3 regions of the Kluyvera fluvialis genome follow, and region 2 is predicted to be linked to each of the others. Evidence: predicted binding sites of a transcription regulator. Region 2 holds the regulator's gene; each other region holds the start of a gene.
The links. Region 2 encodes PurR, which represses purine synthesis genes. Its sites were predicted from a motif close to CANGCAAACGTTTGCNTG; they were not measured.
Positions count from the first base shown of each region.

Region 1: a site for PurR is predicted at 4,025-4,042, ahead of glyA (serine hydroxymethyltransferase). Genes of this name have one in related genera too.
Region 3: a site for PurR is predicted at 1,537-1,554, ahead of pyrD (quinone-dependent dihydroorotate dehydrogenase). Genes of this name have one in related genera too.

Region 1 is NZ_AP046142.1:1,340,213-1,347,210, reverse strand. Features, by position in the region: gene AC6I4B_RS06545 (alpha-galactosidase) at 1-1,353, shown strand, start outside; gene chiQ (ChiQ/YbfN family lipoprotein) at 1,350-1,544, shown strand; gene AC6I4B_RS06535 (hypothetical protein) at 1,550-1,753, shown strand; gene AC6I4B_RS06530 (DoxX family protein) at 1,783-2,205, shown strand; gene AC6I4B_RS06525 (hypothetical protein) at 2,439-2,621, shown strand; gene glyA (serine hydroxymethyltransferase) at 2,654-3,907, opposite strand; gene hmpA (NO-inducible flavohemoprotein) at 4,235-5,425, shown strand; gene cadC (lysine decarboxylation/transport transcriptional activator CadC) at 5,571-6,998, shown strand, end outside.
Region 2 is NZ_AP046142.1:2,390,633-2,397,630, reverse strand. Features, by position in the region: gene AC6I4B_RS11440 (MFS transporter) at 1-487, opposite strand, end outside; gene cydH (cytochrome bd-I oxidase subunit CydH) at 648-737, opposite strand; gene AC6I4B_RS11430 (hypothetical protein) at 721-900, opposite strand; gene purR (HTH-type transcriptional repressor PurR) at 1,031-2,056, shown strand; gene punR (DNA-binding transcriptional activator PunR) at 2,075-2,986, opposite strand; gene punC (purine nucleoside transporter PunC) at 3,098-4,291, shown strand; gene cfa (cyclopropane fatty acyl phospholipid synthase) at 4,587-5,735, shown strand; gene AC6I4B_RS11405 (riboflavin synthase subunit alpha) at 5,780-6,418, opposite strand; gene mdtK (MdtK family multidrug efflux MATE transporter) at 6,671-6,998, shown strand, end outside.
Region 3 is NZ_AP046142.1:3,124,533-3,131,530, forward strand. Features, by position in the region: gene zapC (cell division protein ZapC) at 1-275, opposite strand, end outside; gene pyrD (quinone-dependent dihydroorotate dehydrogenase) at 441-1,451, opposite strand; gene ssuE (NADPH-dependent FMN reductase) at 1,702-2,271, shown strand; gene pepN (aminopeptidase N) at 2,360-4,972, opposite strand; gene pncB (nicotinate phosphoribosyltransferase) at 5,237-6,439, shown strand; gene asnS (asparagine--tRNA ligase) at 6,609-6,998, shown strand, end outside.

The DNA.
Region 1 (6,998 bases), 1.1 Mb from region 2:
GGGACGTTATATCGCTACAACGATGCCGATATGTTTGTACCGGAACAGTTGCTGCAAGGGGATGCCCGCTCAGGACAACGGGCCGCCCTGCGTTTGGCAACGGCAGTAGCGATGGACGGAGGCCATTGGCTGGCGGGCGATAACCTGCCTTTTGTCGATGAAGACCGCAGTGCGTGGCTGGAAAATAAATCACTGTTAGCGCTGGCGAGCAGCGGGATTGCCGCCCGCCCACTGACCTTAACCAATGTCTATCACCAGGCCGAGCATAGCCCGGAGGTCTTAGTCCAGCGCGCCCCGGATAACAGCACTTACGTTGCCCTCACCAACTGGGGCACGCAAGAGAAAACATGGCGGCTTTCCGCTGCACAATTGGGGCTAAACGGCCAGGCTCCGTGGCAGGTCACCAGCCTGTATGATGGCGTTCGCTGGCAGCAAAAAACCGCCAACATTCGCTACCGACTCGCTGCGGGTGACACCGCGATACTGCACTTTACCCATGCAGATTTACCGCCTTCTCCGCCAGCGCGCAATCTGGCTGCGGGGATCACACCGCTCGTCGGGGAAAATAGCTTTACGTTAACGTTCCCCCAAAAAACACGAATTAACCAAGTCGTTATTGAGGAACCCGCGCCATTCGCCATGCGTAACTATACGCTGTCATGGTATGACGGCTCACAGTGGCAACCCTTAACCCGTGGTTATCTGCTGGGCGACAAGCGTACTTTCCATTTTCCTGCGCTAAAAACCACCCAGCTCCGGCTCAGCTATCGCAATAGCAAAGGCGATGTGCAACCACCGGTTATCAAAGCCTATTACGCCGCCACCTCGGTTCCTGCGATGCGGATCGCCAGCGACAGCGCACAGACCGGGGAAAAACGCTTCGATTTTCAGGGGCAGAACCAGTTGATGCAGACCTTTAGCCTTGATAATGACACGCTGCCGAAAATCGACTTCTGGCTGTTTGAGCATTACGTCAACGCCGTACCGGGGGATAACTTCCGTGTGCAGATAGTCCAGCTCGACGCACAGGACAACCCGCAAAAAACGTTATTCAGCGCGGCGTTACCGCCGTTTAACTTGCCCGCAGAGCCGGCTATTTATTCTCTGTGGCCGCGATTAACCGGCCTGGATACGCAAAAACGGTATGGCATTATTTTCAGTTCTCAGGACGCGGCAGCCAGCGATGCCGTTGGCACGAACAGCTACGGAACATTAAGCTCCGACAAGGCACACTACGCAAATGGCAAACTTCGCCACTCCACCGACGGTGGTAAAAGCTGGCAGGATTCGCCTTCGCATACGCTACTTTTTACCCTTTATCGCAGTGAAAATAACGACAAGGATACGCTATGAAAAAGTGCCTACCGCTGCTATTTACGCTTATTTTGGCCGGTTGCGCGAACAGCGCCTCACAACCGCAAACGCATACCCAGGATGAGAGCATTTCGCCGATGGATTACCAGGAGTGCATTCAGGCAGCCATGAGCGGAAATGGCCAGGCCAGCCAGGAAAAATGCGATGAAATTGTGCGAAAATCACGCTAACACGGGTGAAAGTTAATGCAAAAGCATCTCAAGGCGGGCTTCGGCTCGCCCTTTTTCTAACAGGCGATACTCTGCAATTAAAAACCACCGTTTTCCTCGCCTTCGCGCGCGAGAAAATAACGCGAAAACTCTCCGTAGAAGTGGCAGAAGCAATTGATGATAAATTTTCACTCTTCATGGCGAAGAGAAAAGTTGTGTATTACGTTTAAATCATACGTACTGACATAACGGAATTATCATGAACGCATTACGCTATTTTGATTTTGGTGCATCACGCTCGCTGTTGCTGTTAATTGCTCGCGTTGCCGTGGTGCTGCTGTTTATTATTTTCGGTTATCCCAAACTGCTGGGCTTCGATGGCACGGTGCAATATATGGCGTCGTCGGGCGCGCCAATGCCCACGTTATCGGCGATTATCGCCATTATTATGGAAGTCCCGGCGGCGATCCTCATTGTATTGGGGTTCTTCACCCGTCCGCTGGCGGTTATTTTTATCTTTTATACGCTGGGAACCGCAGTAATTGGACACCATTACTGGAATATGTCCGGGGATGCGGTAATGCCGAATATGATTAATTTCTATAAAAACGTCAGTATTGCAGGGGCGTTTTTACTGCTGGCGATTGTCGGGCCAGGTTCACTGTCGCTTGACCGCCGGTAAACACCGGATAATCGTTGTCAGCCTGATCCATCAGGCAATATAAAAGGCCGGCATGAGCCGTAACGCTTGTCAGTTAAGCGGATTTCTACTTTTAGTATCGCTGCGAGTTGCGGTCTTTGAATGAATAGCCTGTGTTGCTGAAACCCATGAGTCCCCATGGAAATCGGCGAGCCGGAGAAAGGAAGACAAGGTCAGACCGCCAGGGATGGCGGGCTGAGGTGAACCGAGACAGGATGTCGAGTTTCGCCGCGCCAGGCTGGAGTTCGCAGGCCAGCGTAGTGCCAAGCACCGATTTCCCTGCGGGGCCTGAGGGCATTGTCAAGGGGACTCGGCAGTCCCCCTCTACCTGTTCACAGGAACAGGTGCTTCAGCGTTCTACAAAACATCAGGTGAACGGTATGCTGCGCTTTCACTGACAAGCATTACGCCAAAGCGCCAGGCCGAAACCTTACGCGTAAACAGGGAAGCGTGCGCAGATATCCAGAACTTTACCTTTGATGCGCTCGATAACCGCTTCATCATTGATGTTGTCCAGCACGTCACACATCCAGCCAGCCAGCTCTTTCGCTTCAGCTTCTTTGAAACCGCGACGGGTGATCGCAGGCGATCCAATACGGATACCGGAAGTCACAAACGGGCTCTTCGGATCGTTAGGTACGCTGTTTTTGTTGACGGTGATGTTGGCGCGACCCAGCGCGGCATCAGCTTCTTTACCGGTCAGGTTTTTATCCACCAGATCCAGCAAGAACAGGTGGTTTTCCGTACCGCCAGAAACCACTTTGTAACCACGGTTCAGGAACACTTCCACCATCGCTTTGGCGTTTTTCGCAACCTGCTGCTGGTAGACTTTGAACTCTGGCTCCATCGCTTCTTTCAGCGCGACGGCTTTAGCGGCGATAACGTGCATCAGTGGGCCGCCCTGAGCGCTAGGGAAAACAGCAGAGTTCAGTTTTTTGTACAGCTCTTCGTCACCGCCTTTCGCCAGAATCAGGCCACCGCGTGGACCAGCCAGCGTTTTGTGGGTGGTGGTGGTCACAACGTGAGCGTGTGGAACTGGGTTCGGGTAAACGCCAGCGGCAATCAGACCGGCAACGTGCGCCATATCAACAAACAGATATGCGCCGATGCTGTCAGCGATTTCACGCATTTTTGCCCAATCAACCACACCGGAGTAAGCAGAGAAGCCACCGATGATCATCTTCGGTTTGTGCTCTTGCGCCTGCTTCGCCATATCTTCGTAGTCAATTTTACCGGACTCATCAATCCCGTAAGGGATGATGTTGTACAGTTTGCCAGAGAAGTTAACTGGGGAACCGTGAGTCAAGTGACCACCTTGCGCCAGGTTCATACCCAGAACGGTATCGCCCGGTTGCAGCAGCGCGGTGTAGACCGCGAAGTTAGCCTGGGAGCCGGAGTGCGGTTGGACGTTAGCATAGTCAGCGCCAAACAGTGCTTTCGCACGGTCAATCGCCAGTTGTTCTACGACATCGACATATTCGCAGCCGCCGTAATAACGCTTGCCCGGATAACCTTCAGCATATTTGTTGGTCAGCTGAGAACCCTGAGCCTGCATCACTCGCGGGCTGGTGTAGTTTTCGGAGGCGATCAGTTCAATGTGCTCTTCCTGACGTACTTTTTCTTGCTCCATAGCCTGCCACAATTCGGCATCATAATCGGCAATGTTCATTTCACGCTTTAACATCCGCATCTCCTGACTCAGCTAACAATAAAATTTTGACCTGAAAAAGGCAGTCCCGTTGGACAACGGCCAACAGTATAACTGATTAGTTCTGCGATAACAGGTCTTGACAAATGAAATTACGCAAACGTTTACCTTCAGGCGGCACAAGGGATTGAGTAACAAAGGGCTTGGGCAGGGAAACGGATTTCTTTTCAGGTTTGTGATGTGAATTATTCATGTTGTAACTGAGATGATGCAATATCACCGAGAACCATTTACAAAGCAGGGGTATTTTTATAAGATGCATTCAATATGCAACATTAGGTAATACTAAAAGGAAGCCCTGCTATGCTAGACGCTCAAACCATCGCCACTGTAAAAGCCACTATTCCTCTGCTGGTCGAAACCGGCCCAAAACTGACCGCCCACTTTTATGACCGGATGTTTACCCATAACCCGGAACTGAAAGAGATTTTCAATATGAGCAACCAGCGCAATGGCGATCAGCGCGAAGCGCTGTTCAACGCGATTGCAGCCTACGCCAGCAATATTGAAAACCTGCCCGCCCTGCTGCCTGCGGTAGAAAAAATTGCCCAGAAGCACACCAGCTTCCAGATAAAACCAGAGCAATACGATATTGTCGGCGGCCACCTGCTGGCGACGCTCGATGAAATGTTCAGCCCAGGCCAGGAAGTGTTAGACGCATGGGGCAAAGCGTACGGCGTGCTGGCAGGCGTGTTTATTAACCGTGAAGCGGAAATTTACCGCGATAACGCCAGCAAAACCGGCGGCTGGGAAGGGACTCGCGCCTTCCGTCTCGTCAAAAAAACGCCACGCAGCGCGCTTATCACCAGCTTTGAGTTCGAGCCTGTCGATGGCCAGCCGGTTGCTGACTACCTGCCAGGCCAGTATCTGGCGGTGTGGCTGAAGCCGGAAGATTTTGAATTCCAGGAGATTCGTCAGTACTCACTTACCCGCAAGCCGGACGGCAAAGGTTATCGCATTGCAGTTAAACGCGAAAACGGCGGTCAGGTGTCAAACTGGCTGCATAATGCGGCAAAAGAAGGCGATGTGGTCTATTTAGCCGCGCCTGCGGGTGATTTCTTCCTCGACGTTACGCCACAAACGCCGGTTACACTGATTTCCGGTGGCGTGGGTCAAACGCCAATGCTGGCGATGCTGGACACGCTGGCGAATAATCGCCATCCGTCGCAGGTTAACTGGTTCCATGCGGCAGAAAACGGCGACGTTCACGCTTTTGCTGATGAAGTGAAAACGCTCGGCGCAGCGCTGCCGCATTTCACGTCACACCTGTGGTATCGCGAGCCGACTGACGCCGATCGCCAGACTGGCGCGTTCGATAGCGAAGGCCTGATGACGCTGGCGCCGTTAGCGGAGAGTCTGCAAGATCCGCAGATGCAGTTCTATCTCTGCGGCCCGGTCGCATTTATGCAACATGCGGCAAAACAACTGGTTGAGCTTGGCGTAAACGCAGAACGTATTCATTACGAGTGCTTCGGCCCACATAAAGTTCTGTAATCATTTCTTTCCAGGCGGGTAATATCTACCCGCCTCTCTTCCCCCCCTGCATTCCGGCAACGCGCATTATGGTCAAAAAACGGCGCGGTGAGCTGTGTTATCATTGGTTCTAATTATTTATCTTTTCCTTTGGTAACTCATTTCTATGCAACAGCCGGTTGTACGCGTTGGGGAATGGTTGGTCACGCCTTCGGTTAATCAAATCAGCCGCCCAGGACGCCAACTCACTCTGGAACCTCGTCTAATCGATTTACTTATGTATTTTGCCCAGCATCCGGGCGAAGTGCTGAGTCGCGATGAACTTATCGATAACATCTGGATGCGAAATATCGTGACCAGCCATGTGGTCACGCAGAGTATTTCTGAACTGCGAAAATCATTGCGCGACGGTGCGGATAGCAACGCCGAGTACATCATTACCGTTCCCAAGCGTGGTTATCAGTTAACCGCCACCGTGACCTGGCTTGATGATACAGAAAGCCCACTGGATGCCGCTCCTCAGGTTACGCCAACGTCTGCCCAACCGGCAGCCAGCGTTGTAGAAAGCGCCCCCGCCTCGGCTAAATCTGCCCAAAAACGCCATTGGTACTCCAGTTTCTGGACCCAGTGCGCATTTTTACTGTCGTTAGGCGTGCTGATTGCGATGGTGTTGTTGGCGATTGCGCGCCCGCATCCGCTAGTGACTCGCTCTCATCTGTTACTGAACCCGCGCGATATTGATGTGCGTTTCGAGCCGGGTAACTCGTGTAATAACTGGGTGTCGCAGCAGGCCTATGCGATTGGCCTGGGGACGATGATCACCACCTCGCTGAACACCTATTCCACTTTTATGGTTCACGATAAAACCAATTACAATGTCAATGAACCCAGCAGTTCCGGTAAAACGCTGACGATTAGCTTCGTTAACCAACGCCATTATCGCGCGCAGCAGTGCTTTATGTCGGTACTGTTGGTCGATAACGCCGACTCTTCCACCATGCTCGATAAGCGTTACTTTGTCACCGACAATAACCTTGAGTCTATTCAGCATGACCTGTTCGAAAGCCTGTCTACCGCGCTGTCGCAGCCGTGGCCTGACCGCCTGAAAAAGCAGCTCAACCAAATGAATCTGTCTCAAACGCTGGCGTTGGCGCAGTTCTATCAGGCGCTACAACTGGTGTCGGTGGGTGATGCGCCTTCTTTAACAAAAGCCAGTTCACTGCTGGAAAGCATTATTAAAGAGTCGCCTGATTTTTCTTATGCCTATGCACAAAAAGCCATGGTCGATGTATTACGCCATTCGCAGCAGCCTTTTGATAGCAAGCAGTTAGTTGAGCTTAATGATGAATTAGCGCGCGTAGAAAAAATGCCTGAAGTTCAGGACAGCGCGGTGCTGTATCGTATTCAAGCGATTAATGCGCTGAGCCGGGGAAACATTGATAACGCATACGAAGCGATTAATAAAAGCATTGCCCTGGAAATGTCGTGGCTGAATTATGTTCTGCTCGGCAAAGTCTACGAAATGAAAGGTGAAAATCGTCTGGCGGCTGATGCCTATATTACTGCGTTCAATTTGCGCCCAGGTGACAACACG
Region 2 (6,998 bases):
AAAACGACATACGCCAGCCAATAGTTTCGCCAAGCCAGGTCGCCGCCGGAACGCCGCCGATATTGGCGATAGTCAGCCCCATAAACATGGTCGCGACCGCGCTGGCCTGTTTGTGTTTGGGCACTACGCTTGCCGCCACTACCGAACCTAAACCAAAGAATGCGCCGTGGTTAAGGCTGGTAATAATGCGCGATAACATCAATGTGGTGTAATCCGGCGACAGCGCCGAGAGCACATTACCGAGGGTAAATATCGCCATCAGGAAGATAAGCGCATTGCGTCGCCCACGGTGCGATAACAGCAGCGTCATCAACGGAGCACCCACCATCACCCCAACCGCATAAGCGCTGATCAACATTCCCGCAACGGGAATTGAGACATCCACACCCTTCGCAATTACCGGCAAAAGGCCCATCGGGGAGAACTCGGTAGTGCCAATGCCAAAAGCCCCAATGGCGAGCGCCAATAATGGGAAATTAATTTTCATGCCATAACTCCGGTTAGCCGCATCGAGAGTGCGACATCAATATGATGTTAAAAGCATGACATTAATCACAGAAAAGCAGAAGCGTACAAAATAGCAAAAGATTATTGCTTATTTGCTAACAATCGGATGATGAGGGAGCGGCAGCCCCCTCACAGGGGAATTAATGCAGGATGGCAGTGAACGCTGCGGCGACAATCAGCGCAAGCGTTACAACGGTAGTAGAGAGCGACAGCTTAAGTTCGGTACTCATCAATTTTTCTCCTTTTTATTGCTACAGCAAAACTGACCTTACTCATTTTTGCACAGTTAATCATAAAAATCTTCACAGATTTAGCAGGATGTTTGTTTTTGCTCTTCCACTTTGCGTCAAGATAGGCCAAAATTCGACGCTTATTTAAAAGCGTACCGGCCATTGACCCCCTCCTGTCGTCCTGTATCGTTTTCCCGGCGAATCGCAATTCACAAATTGCGCCAGGGTGTGTGAAGGCAAACGTTTTCCTTTCGATTTTTTCAGGGGCAGGCCAGGGTCTGGAGTGAGATGGAATGGCAACTATTAAAGATGTAGCGAAGCGCGCAAACGTTTCCACTACAACCGTATCACATGTAATTAACAAAACGCGTTTTGTCGCCGAGGAAACGCGTGAAGCGGTCTGGGCGGCGATTAAAGAGTTGCACTACTCGCCAAGCGCCGTTGCCCGTAGCCTGAAGGTTAATCACACCAAATCCATTGGTTTGTTAGCCACCAGCAGCGAAGCGGCCTACTTTGCCGAAATTATCGAAGCCGTTGAGAAAAACTGCTTCGAAAAAGGCTATACGCTGATTCTGGGTAACGCGTGGAACAACCTGGAAAAACAGCGCGCCTATCTGTCGATGATGGCGCAAAAACGCGTAGATGGCCTGTTGGTCATGTGCTCTGAGTATCCAGAGCCTCTGCTGACGATGCTCGAAGAATATCGCCACATCCCAATGGTGGTGATGGACTGGGGCGAAGCCAAAGCCGACTTTACCGATTCGGTAATCGATAACGCCTTTGAAGGCGGCTATATGGCTGGCCGTTATCTGATCGAACGCGGTCATCGCGATATCGGCGTGATCCCAGGGCCGCTGGAGCGCAACACCGGCGCCGGGCGTCTGGCGGGCTTTATGAAAGCGATGGAAGAGGTACAAATCAACGTACCGGCTAACTGGATTGTACAAGGCGATTTTGAGCCAGAATCCGGCTATCGCGCGATGCAGCAAATTTTGTCGCAGCATCCTCGCCCAACCGCTATCTTTTGCGGTGGCGATATCATGGCGATGGGCGCGCTGTGCGCCGCTGACGAAATGGGGCTGCGCGTGCCGCAGGACATTTCGCTGATCGGTTATGATAATGTGCGTAACTCGCGCTTCTTTACCCCAGCGCTGACAACCATTCACCAGCCGAAAGATTCGCTTGGTGAAACAGCCTTCAATATGCTGATGGACAGAATTGTCAGCAAGCGCGAAGAGTCACAGTCGATTGAAGTCCACCCGCGTCTTATCGAGCGTCGCTCGGTTGCCGATGGTCCTTATCGCGATTACCGTCGTTAATCGCTTTTTGCGGATGCCCTACTCGGGCGTCCGCAGCCACTCTTGATTTAACGTTTCACTGTCGCCCAAATATTCCAGCAACCAGCTTAACGCCGGAGAAGCATCGCTTTGCTGCCACGTCAGGCAACAGGCGGCATCCTGGAAAGGGTTTTCCAGCTCCAGCGCGACCCATTCACCGCTTTCCAGCCACGGTTGCGCCACGTGCCCCGGCACCATCGCCACACATAACCCCGCCGAAATACAGGTTTCTGATGATGCCCAATCCGGCACGACCACCCTTTTTTGGTTATCCAGCAGCCAGGTTGTCCGTTTTGGCAACGAGCGCGAGGTATCTTCGCGCACCAACGATGGCCAGTTGCGCAACACATCGTCGCTCAATGGCCCCGTCATTTTCGCCAGCGGATGCGAGCCAGACACCACGCAGTGCCAGTTGAGCATCCCCATATCACGAAAGGCAAAGCGCCCCCCGACAGGAATCGCCTGCGTTGCGCCGATCGCTAACTCCACGCGACCGTCAGCTAATGCATCCCACACGCCGTTGAACACTTCCTGGTACACAATCAGCTCAACGTCGCTGAAATGACGATAGAAATCGACAATCAGTTGCCGGGTGCGCTGTGGCTTGACGATGTTATCCACGGCAATCGCCAACTGCCCGCGCCAACCATTCGCTATCTGCTGGCACTGCTGACGGGTGATCTGCATTTTTTTGATAACAGATCGCCCTTCTTTTAAAAACCATGCTCCGGCTGGCGTCAGTTCAACGTCACGATGGCGACGTTCAAACAGCGGCACAGCAAGCCACTCCTCTAACTGACGTACCGTGTAGCTTACAGCAGAAGGCACACGGTGCAGCTCCTGTGCGGCAGCGCTGAAACTGCCGTTACGCGCAACTGCATCAACCACTTCCAGCGAATATTCAGACCACATTTTCTGCCTGCAAAAATTTTGAATCCATGACTCAAATATTAGCGTTTCACAAGCTCGAATGCACTCTCTACACTCAGCGACTCTGTTCACTAACAATAAAAAGGGCGATTTATGCAACCTGGGAAAGGTTTTTTAGTTTGGCTCGCAGGGCTTAGCGTGCTGGGCTTTCTGGCCACCGATATGTATCTACCTGCATTTGCTGCCATCCAGCAAGACTTACAAACCCCAGCGTCTGCGGTCAGTGCCAGCCTGAGCCTGTTCCTCGCCGGTTTCGCAGTAGCACAACTACTGTGGGGGCCGTTGTCCGACCGCTACGGGCGCAAGCCCATTTTGCTGACGGGGTTAACCATTTTCGCTATCGGCTGTCTGGGGATGCTGTGGGTGCGCGATGGCACTACGCTGCTGGTACTGCGCTTTGTTCAGGCGGTAGGCGTCTGTGCGGCGGCAGTCACCTGGCAGGCGATGGTCACCGATTACTATCCACCGCAGCGCACTAACCGTATTTTCGCCACGATTATGCCGCTGGTCGGGCTGTCTCCGGCACTGGCGCCTCTGCTGGGCAGTTGGTTGCTGGCGCATTTCGACTGGCAGGCGATTTTTGCCACGTTGTTTATCATCACGTTGGTGTTGATGCTGCCTGCCCTGCGCCTGAAACCCGCGCACCACAATGCGACGTCCAGCGAAGAAAAACTGACCTTTATGCGCCTGCTGCGCAGCAAAGATTATCGCGGTAACGTGCTGATCTACGCCGCCTGCTCCGCCAGTTTCTTCGCCTGGCTGACCGGTTCGCCGTTTATTCTGCATGATATGGGCTACAGCCCAACGGTGATTGGCCTGAGCTATGTGCCGCAAACCATCGCGTTCTTAATCGGTGGTTACGGCTGCCGCTCGGCGTTGCAAAAGTGGCAAGGTTCGCAAATGCTGCCGTGGCTGTTGGTGGTGTTTGGTTTAAGCGTCATCGCAACATGGGCCGTTGGCCTGGCGGAAAATGTCTCGCTGACCGCCCTGCTCATTCCGTTCTGCCTGATGGCAACGGTTAACGGCGCTATTTACCCGATTGTGGTCGCCCAGGCGTTGAAGCCATTCCCACAGGCCACCGGGCGCGCGGCAGCGCTGCAAAATACCTTACAGTTGGGGCTGTGCTTCCTGGCAAGCCTTGCCGTCTCTACGCTTATCGCCACACCACTGTTGACCACCACCAGTGTAATGTTAGCGACCGTACTGCTCGCCGGTATTGGCTACAGAATGCAGTTAGCCGCCCGTCGCGCTGAGCGGGAAACGCAACAAACCGCCTCGCACGCTTAAATATCATTGATATCAATGTTATAAAACAGTTAGGACGCTAGGATTTTTTTGTTGAATCAACAAACTTAGCGTCCTATACTGGATTGGCATCACATAATTAATAGCGATTTTATTTATTAAACGAGAGCGGGATGCCTCCGTTTACACCATGGATTGGCTTTCGGTAAGGGATTCTTCCCTTCCTCTGTGCTACGTCAGATAGCAGGCTCACGATTTTTCGTGACATTTCTCACAAACTCAAAAAAGCGTCTACGCTGTTTGAAATTTCTGATCATCAGGTCGGGATGGAGAGGCTATGAGCTCATCGTGTATAGAAGAAGTCAATGTACCGGACGATGACTGGTATCGTATTGTTAGCGAGCTGCTAAACCGGGCAAGCGTTGAAATCAATGGCAACGCGCCTTGCGATATTCAGGTCAAAAATCCGCAGTTTTTCAAACGTGTATTACAAGAAGGTTCGCTAGGCCTTGGCGAAAGTTATATGGACGGTTGGTGGGAATGCGATCGTTTAGATATTTTTTTCGACAAAGTGCTACGCGCCGGATTAGAAAACCAACTCCCACATCATTTCAAAGATACGCTTCGCGTCGCGGGTGCACGGCTATTTAACCTGCAAAGCCGCAAACGCGCCTGGATGGTCGGTAAAGAGCACTACGACCTCGGCAACGATCTTTTTAGCCGCATGCTTGACCCTTATATGCAATATTCCTGCGGCTACTGGAAAGAAGCGCAAACGCTGGAAGAAGCGCAACAAGCCAAGCTTGAGCTTATCTGCCAGAAATTGCAGCTAAAACCCGGAATGAGCGTGCTGGATATCGGCTGTGGCTGGGGGGGTTTAGCGGCGTATATGGCGAAGAACTACGGTGTGAAAGTGATGGGCGTGACCATTTCCGCTGAACAGCAAAAAATGGCGCAAACGCGCTGTGAAGGGCTGGATGTCACTATTTTGCTTCAGGATTATCGCGACCTACACGAACAGTTTGACCGTATCGTCTCCGTCGGGATGTTCGAGCACGTCGGCCCGAAAAACTACGATACCTATTTTGCCGTTGTTGACCGCAATTTAAAACCTGACGGTTTATTCTTACTGCACACTATCGGTTCGAAAAAAACCGACAATAATGTTGATCCGTGGATTAACAAATACATCTTTCCGAATGGCTGTTTGCCTTCCGTTCGCCAGATTGCCAACGCCAGCGAGCCACACTTTGTGATGGAAGACTGGCACAACTTTGGCGCTGATTACGACACAACGCTGATGGCATGGTATTCGCGTTTCCTCGCCTGCTGGCCAGAAATCGCCGACAACTATTCTGAACGATTCAAACGCATGTTCAGTTACTATCTCAACGCCTGCGCGGGTGCTTTTCGGGCGCGAGATATTCAACTGTGGCAGGTGATGTTCTCTCGCGGGGCTGAGCACGGCCTGCGCGTCGCCCGCTAAATGTGCGATTGCCTGCCTCACATTGAGGCAGGCAATATTCATTTTTACTCAGCTACAGCCTGCTTCGCCGCCGCTTCTTTTGCCGCCATCACGCGTTCAACGGTGTCTACTACCGCTTGCGTTTGCGGGTCAATTTCGATATTCACGCGATCGCCCAGGCGTTTTTTGCCAAGCGTCGTGCGCTCCAGCGTTTCTGGAATCAAATGCACACAGAAACGGGTCGCCGTCACTTCGCCAACCGTCAGGCTGATACCGTCAATCCCGATAAAACCTTTGTACAGGATGTATTTCATCAGCGACGGGTCTTGAATTTTAAACCAGATCTGCTTGTTGTTTTCAGAGGTCAGGACTTTTGCCACTTCAGCGGTGGTCATAATATGGCCAGACATTAAATGACCGCCAATTTCATCGCTAAATTTCGCCGCGCGCTCAACGTTAACCTGGTCGCCAACTTTTACATCGCCGAGGTTAGTAATGCGCAGCGTCTCTTTCATCAGGTCAAAGCTAATGTGGTTGCCGTTAATCTCCGTCACGGTTAAACAACAGCCGTTATGAGCAACCGACGCCCCGGTTTCCAGGCCCGCCAGCATGTGTTCCGGCAGAGCGACAACGTGAGTGCGGAAATTTGGTTTTTCATCAATAGACACGATTTCTGCCGTGCCCTGCACAATACCCGTAAACATGCAGTTAACTCCTTTAATAATCTATTTTCGGTACCACTACCGAGTCATCTGCTACGCACAATAACAGTTGATAAAACAGGTTGCCACCTTCGGCGGCCTCCCCCCTCTTTTTTGACTAGATTAATAGCGAATCCTCGCTACAATAACGGGGCAATTCCTCTATTTATTCTTCTTGCTGCCGGTTAAGGCGGCTTTTCTGTCTCCCGTGCTCTATGTACGGCGAGAATAAATAACAACAATACAGGTGTTCTCGTGCAGAAGTACTTTAGCGAAGCGCGTCAATTATTAGCTCTGGCGATCCCCGTCATCCTTGCGCAGGTGGCGCAAACCGCCATGGGGTTTGTCGATACCGTGATGGCGGGCGGCTACAGCGCAACCGATATGGCGGCCGTGGCTATCGGCACATCTATCTGGTTACCGGCCATTCTTTTTGGTCACGGCCTGCTGTTGGCGCTAACCCCAGTTATCGCCCAACTGAACGGCTCCGGTCGCCGAGATCGTATCGCGCAACAGGTGCGCCAGGGCTTCTGGCTGGCAGGTTTTGTCTCGGTGCTTATCATGGTGGTGCTGTGGAATGCAG
Region 3 (6,998 bases), 730 kb from region 2:
ATTTGTGGTTTCAGAAAACGAATCGCCACCAGCGCATTTAAAATTAATTCGGCACGGTGTTCTTTAGACAGCAAGAGATCACGGCATTTCTCTTCAAAGGAAAAATAAAGCGCGGCGTCATCGACGCAAAAACCGGTTGGCGCAAAAGCATCAGGCGTTAACATGCGGCGAGCAAAACGTGAGCGAAACAACATACCGTTGGCTAAATCGAGCATCATTCTGTCGTGCTCTTCATCATAATACCAGCGCCAGTTATCATCCGGTTTAATTCGCATTTATCACCCCTATCAATTCCCGCCTCCAATGCTTTGCCTGTTCTTCCGTTTCATTGCTTAGCCCTAAATAATAAAAGACCAATATGTTTAAATAAGCAACAATGTGGAAATATAAAACAACCAGGGCCGGAAATAAAGCCCTGGATCACATTACGGGGAAAAAGACTAGATGTGTCTGACGATTTCTTTAATCAGCGGTGGGCCTTTAAAAATAAAGCCGGAATAAATCTGCACCAATGATGCACCAGCCGCCATTTTTTCACGCGCGGCAATCACCGAGTCGATACCACCGACGCCAATAATAGGTAGCTGGCCTTTTAATTCCGCCGACAGCATACGAATAATCTCGGTGCTTTTTAATTGTAATGGACGACCGCTTAAGCCACCCGTTTCATCACAATTTTTCATCCCCTGAACCAGAGAACGATCTAATGTCGTATTGGTTGCAATGACGCCATCAATATTATGACGCACTAAACTGTCGGCTACCTGGATCAGTTCTTCATGAGAAAGATCGGGGGCGATCTTCACCGCCACAGGAACATATTTATGATGCTTTTCCTGCAATTCAGATTGCTTATTTTTAATACCGGCAAGCAGATCATCCAGCGCTTCACCATATTGCAAAGTACGCAGCCCTGGGGTATTTGGCGATGAGATGTTAATCGCGATATAACCGGCGTAGGCGTAGACTTTATCCATACAAATCAGATAGTCATCTTTACCCTGCTCGACCGGAGTATCTTTATTTTTACCGATATTAATACCCAGGATACCGTTGAAATGCGCTTTTTTAACGTTCTCAACCAGGTTATCAACGCCGTGGTTATTAAAGCCCATGCGGTTGATCAAACCTTCTGCATCGACAAGGCGGAACAGGCGCGGTTTATCGTTACCCGGCTGTGGACGCGGCGTGACAGTACCAATCTCTATTGAACCAAATCCCATGGCTCCTAAGGCATCAATACATTCACCATCTTTATCCAGACCCGCCGCCAAACCCAGTGGGTTTTTGAACGTCAGTCCCATACAGGTGACTGGTTTTTCCGGTACATTCTGGCGCACCAGTGCTTCCAGCGGTGTTCCGGTTATACGGCGTAATTGTTGAAACGTTAATTCATGAGCGCGCTCTGGATCGAGCTGAAAAAGTGCTTTACGAACGAAGGGATAGTACATGAACTCTCCTGGATTCCCGGTGTGCAAACCGGGGGCGTATTATGTGCGATATCGCTCAGAAAGGGAATTGACCTGTGGCAAAAAAAGCGCAATCGTTTTCTTTATCGCGGCATAGCGCTATGCGCCTATATGCATTTTCCAGTATATCTACGCCAGAAAAAGTATTTCGCCCGCCCTTTCACCTCTGACACACTCGATAAAATGTTATCAATTTTAGATTAATGTGTGTTTTTGGTTATAAGGAGAGATTATGCGCGTCATCACTTTAGCCGGTAGCCCCCGCTTCCCCTCCCGCTCCAGTGCGCTGCTGGAATACGCCAGAGAAAAGCTCTCAGCGGCAGATGTTGAAGTTTTCCACTGGCACTTGCAGAACTTTGCCCCCGAAGATTTGTTCCATGCTCGGTTTGATAGCCCCGCACTACAAACCTTAACCGAGCAGTTGAGCCATGCCGATGGGCTTATCATTGCCACGCCAGTATATAAGGCCTCGTTTGCTGGGGCATTAAAAGCCCTGCTCGACCTGCTGCCAGAGCGGGTGCTTGAAGGGAAAGTGGTATTGCCGCTGGCAACCGGTGGAACGGTAGCCCATATGTTGGCGGTCGATTACGCGCTAAAACCGGTGCTCAATGCACTGAAAGCACAAGAAATTTTGCAGGGAGTATTTGCCGACGATAGCCAGGTGACGGACTATCAGCATAAGCCGCAGTTCAGCCCGAATTTGCAAAACCGGCTCGACACGGCGTTAGAGGCATTTTGGCAGGCGCTGCACCGCCGCGATATTCGCGTTCCGGCGTTTCATCAGCAGTTTGAACAGGTATAAAAATAACGCCGGATAGCGCTGCGTTTTTCCGGCCTACAATAGACTTATCGTAGGCCGGGTAAGACGTAGCCTCCACCCGGCGTTTTAGTTACGCTAGCGCTTTAGTAATTTTCTCGTACAGATCGCCAGACAGGTTTTCCAGCCCTTTCAGCTGTTCCAGCGCCGCACGCATCAGTGCCTGACGTTTCGCGTCATAGCGTTTAAGGCGAATCAGCGGTTCAATCAGACGAGAAGCCACCTGCGGGTTACGGCTGTTCAACTCGGTCAACATTTCAACCAGGAATTGATAACCGCTACCGTCTGCTGCGTGGAACGCGGCTGGGTTGCTACCGGCAAATGCACCAATCAGCGAGCGAATACGGTTCGGGTTATTCATGCTGAAGGAGCGGTGATTCAGCAGCTTGCGAACCGTCGCCAGCACATCGTCTGCTGGGCTGGTCGCTTGCAGAATCAGCCATTTATCCATCACCAGACCATCATGATGCCATTTGTCGTCATATTCCTGCATCAGCGCATCACGGCACGGCAGTTCCGCCGCTACTGCCGCAGAAAGCGCCGCCAGCGCATCGGTCATATTATCGGCCTGATGATACTGCTGGCTCACCAGCTTATCGCCCAGCTCACGGTCGCCAAACGCCAGATAACGCAGGCAAGTATTGCGCAGCGTACGTTTGCCGATATCCGCGTGTTCAACACGGTAGCTATCAAGTTTGTTGGCGTGATAAACCGCCAGGCACTCATCGGCCAGTTCAGTCGCCAGCGTGCGAGTCAGCGCCTCGCGTACCGCCGCAATGGCAATAGGGTCGATAATCTCGAACAGCTCGGCAATTTCACTGGCAGACGGCAGCGTGAGGATTTCAGCTGCCAGCGCCGGGTCAATCTGCTCATCAAGCAGAACCGCGCGGAACGCATCGGCAACATGCACCGGCAGCGACAGCGGCTGGCCTTGCTGGTGACGCGCCACGTTCAGCTTGATATAGGTTGCGAGCAGGCTCTGCGCCGCATCCCAACGGGAGAAATCATTACGCGCATGGCGCATCAGGAACGTCAGTTGTTGATCGCTCCACTTATATTCCAGTTTCACGGGCGCAGAAAACTCACGCAGCAGCGATGGCACTGGCTGGTAGTAGACGTTATCAAACACAAACGTCTGCTCGGCCTGGGTCACGTTCAGCACGTTATGCACCGGGTGGCCATCTTTTTGCAGCGGGATCACCTTCCCTTCGTTATCGTAAAGCTCGATATCAAATGGAATATGCAGCGGGAATTTCTCTTCCTGCTCAGCGGTGGCTGGCGTGCGCTGGCGAATGGTTAAGGTGTACTGCTCGGTTTCTGGGTTGTAGTCGTCGTGAACGCTAACGACCGGAGTCCCAGCCTGGCTGTACCAGCGGCGGAAATGCGACAGGTCAACGTTCGACGCATCTTCCATCGCCTGCACAAAATCGTCACAGGTGGCCGCACTGCCGTCATGGCGTTCGAAATAGAGCTGCATCCCTTTCTGGAAGTTAGCCTCGCCCAGCAGAGTGTGCAGCATACGGATAACTTCTGCCCCTTTCTCATACACCGTTAGGGTATAGAAGTTATTCATTTCAATAACTTTATCTGGGCGAATTGGGTGCGCCATCGGGCTGGCGTCTTCCGCAAACTGAAGCCCACGCATGGTGCGCACGTTGCTGATGCGGTTAACCGCGCGAGAACCGAGGTCAGAGCTAAATTCCTGGTCGCGGAATACGGTTAAACCTTCTTTCAGGCTTAACTGGAACCAGTCACGGCAGGTCACGCGGTTCCCCGTCCAGTTATGGAAATATTCGTGACCGATAACACGCTCAATATCGAGGTAGTCTTTATCGGTGGCGGTATCGGTACGCGCCAGCACATATTTGGAGTTAAAGACGTTCAGGCCTTTATTCTCCATCGCGCCCATATTAAAGAAGTCAACGGCGACGATCATATAGATGTCGAGGTCGTACTCGAGGCCGAAACGATCTTCATCCCACTTCATCGAGTTTTTCAGCGAGGTCATCGCCCACGGCGCGCGGTCAAGGTTGCCACGGTCAACGTACAGTTCTAACGCCACATCACGCCCGGAGCGGGTTTTGAAGGTGTCGCGCAGCACGTCGAAATCACCGGCCACCAGCGCAAACAGGTAGCACGGTTTTGGGAATGGGTCTTGCCACTGCACCCAGTGGCGACCATTTTCCAGTTCGCCTTCGGCAATGCGGTTGCCGTTAGAAAGCAGGAACGGATATTTGGTTTTATCGGCGGTAATTTTTGTCGTAAAGCGCGCCAGAACGTCCGGGCGGTCAAGATACCAGGTAATATGACGGAAACCTTCCGCTTCACACTGGGTGCATAACGCTTCGCCAGACTGGTACAGCCCTTCTAATGCGGTGTTCGCGGCTGGGCTGATTTCATTCACAATCTTCAGGGTAAAACGCTCTGGCAGGCCAGCAATCACCAGCTGGTTATCTTCTTCTTTATAGTCGGCCCACGGCTCGCCGTTCACATGAAGGGAGACAAGCGTTAAGTCTTCACCGTTCAGGCGTAGCGGCACATCAGACGCTGCGTGACGGGAAACCTGGCTTTCCGCAGTCACAACGGTTTTTGCGGCATCCAGGTCAAAGGCCAGGTCGATATCACTAATCAGGTAGTCCGGCGCACGGTAGTCGTGGCGGTACTTGGCTTGGGGCTGTTGTGTCATAAAAAACCTTTAGCATCTTATGTAAATGTCATCTCCAGTCTATTCCTGTTGTGTTAAACACGCTATGCAGAATCTTCATCTTTTCCAGTCAAATAGGGAAAAATGATACATTTACGCAACATGACGCACAACACGCGTAGCGTACTGTTCGTGCCTTATGGTGTGATCGGGGTTCAATAAATCGATAAACAAGGTATACTTCTGCGATTCTCCCCTGTTGTTTAATGTACTAAACGCTCCTGTGAGAGGATGCTACTGCGCACAATGACACAATTCGCTTATCCTGTTCTGCACTCGCTGCTTGATACAGATGCCTACAAACTGCATATGCAGCAGGCCGTTTTCCACCACTACTATGATGTGAACGTGGCGGCTGAATTCCGCTGCCGTGGAGACGATCTGCTAGGCATTTATGCTGACGCAATTCGCGAACAAGTCGAAGCTATGCGTTCGCTCACACTGCGGGATGACGAGTATTACTGGTTATCCGGGCTACCTTTCTTTCAGCAAGATTATCTGGACTGGCTGCGTGACTTCCGTTACGACCCGCAGCAAGTCACCGTGACTAACGACAACGGCAAGCTCAATATCCGCCTTGAAGGCCCCTGGCGCGAAGTCATCATGTGGGAAGTTCCCCTGCTGGCGGTGATAAGCGAGCTGGTTCATCGCTATCGTTCACCGGAAAGCGGTGTGCCCCAGGCGCTGGAAATGCTGGAACAAAAACTGGTTAGCTTTAAACAGCTGACGGCGGATATCGATATGTCCGCATTCAAACTCATGGATTTCGGCACACGTCGCCGTTTCTCTCGTGACGTCCAGGAAGCGATAGTTAGCCGACTCCAGCAAGAACCGTGGTTTACCGGCACCAGTAACTATGACCTGGCGCGCCGCCTGTCGCTCACGCCAATGGGTACGCAAGCGCACGAGTGGTTCCAGGCGCATCAGCAAATTAGCCCCGACTTAGCCACCAGCCAACGCGCTGCGCTGGCGGCGTGGCTGGCGGAATACCCTGACAGCCTCGGCATCGCCCTGACCGACTGTATTACGATGGATGCTTTCCTGCGTGATTTCGGTCTTGAGTTCGCCACCCGTTATCAAGGGCTGCGCCACGACTCCGGCGACCCGTTCGAGTGGGGCGAAAAAGCCATTAAGCATTATCAGAAATTAGGAATCGACCCGCTAAGTAAAGTGCTGGTGTTCTCCGACAATCTCGATTTGCCAAAAGCAGTGGAGTTATATCGCCACTTCTCATCACGCATTAATCTAAGTTTCGGTATTGGCACGCGCCTGACTTGCGATATCCCACAGGTAAAACCGCTGAATATTGTGATTAAGCTGGTGGAATGTAATGGCAAACCAGTGGCAAAACTCTCCGATAGCCCCGGTAAAACCATCTGCCACGATAAGGCATTTGTCCGCGCATTACGTAAAGCCTTCGATCTGCCACAGATTAAAAAGGCCAGTTAATCGACAAAGGGAGCCTGATTGGCTCCCTTCTTCTTTATTTATTTCTTAAAACACCCTTTATCTGTGCGAATTCTACTTGTCTGATAGAAGATGACAGGTAACATAGATATCCCCCCGCTATTATGGGGAAAACGATTTTTTTATTGGACTACGAAATAGAGAGACTATTATGAGCGTTGTGCCTGTAGCCGACGTACTCCAGGGCCGCGTAGCCGTTGACAGCGAAGTCACCGTGCGCGGCTGGGTACGTACCCGCCGAGATTCAAAAGCTGGCTTTTCCTTCCTGGCCGTCTATGACGGTTCCTGCTTTGATCCTGTACAGGCCGTTATTAATAATTCTCTGCCCAATTACAATCAGGAAGTCCTGCGTCTGACCACCGGCTGCTCCGTTGTCATCACCGGTAAAGTGGTGGCTTCTCAGGGCCAGGGCCAGAGCTTTGAAATCCAGGCGACCAACGTGGAAGTGACCGGTTGGGTTGACGATCCCGATACTTATCCAATGGCGGCAAAACGTCACAGCATCGAGTATCTGCGTGAAGTGGCCCACCTGCGCCCGCGC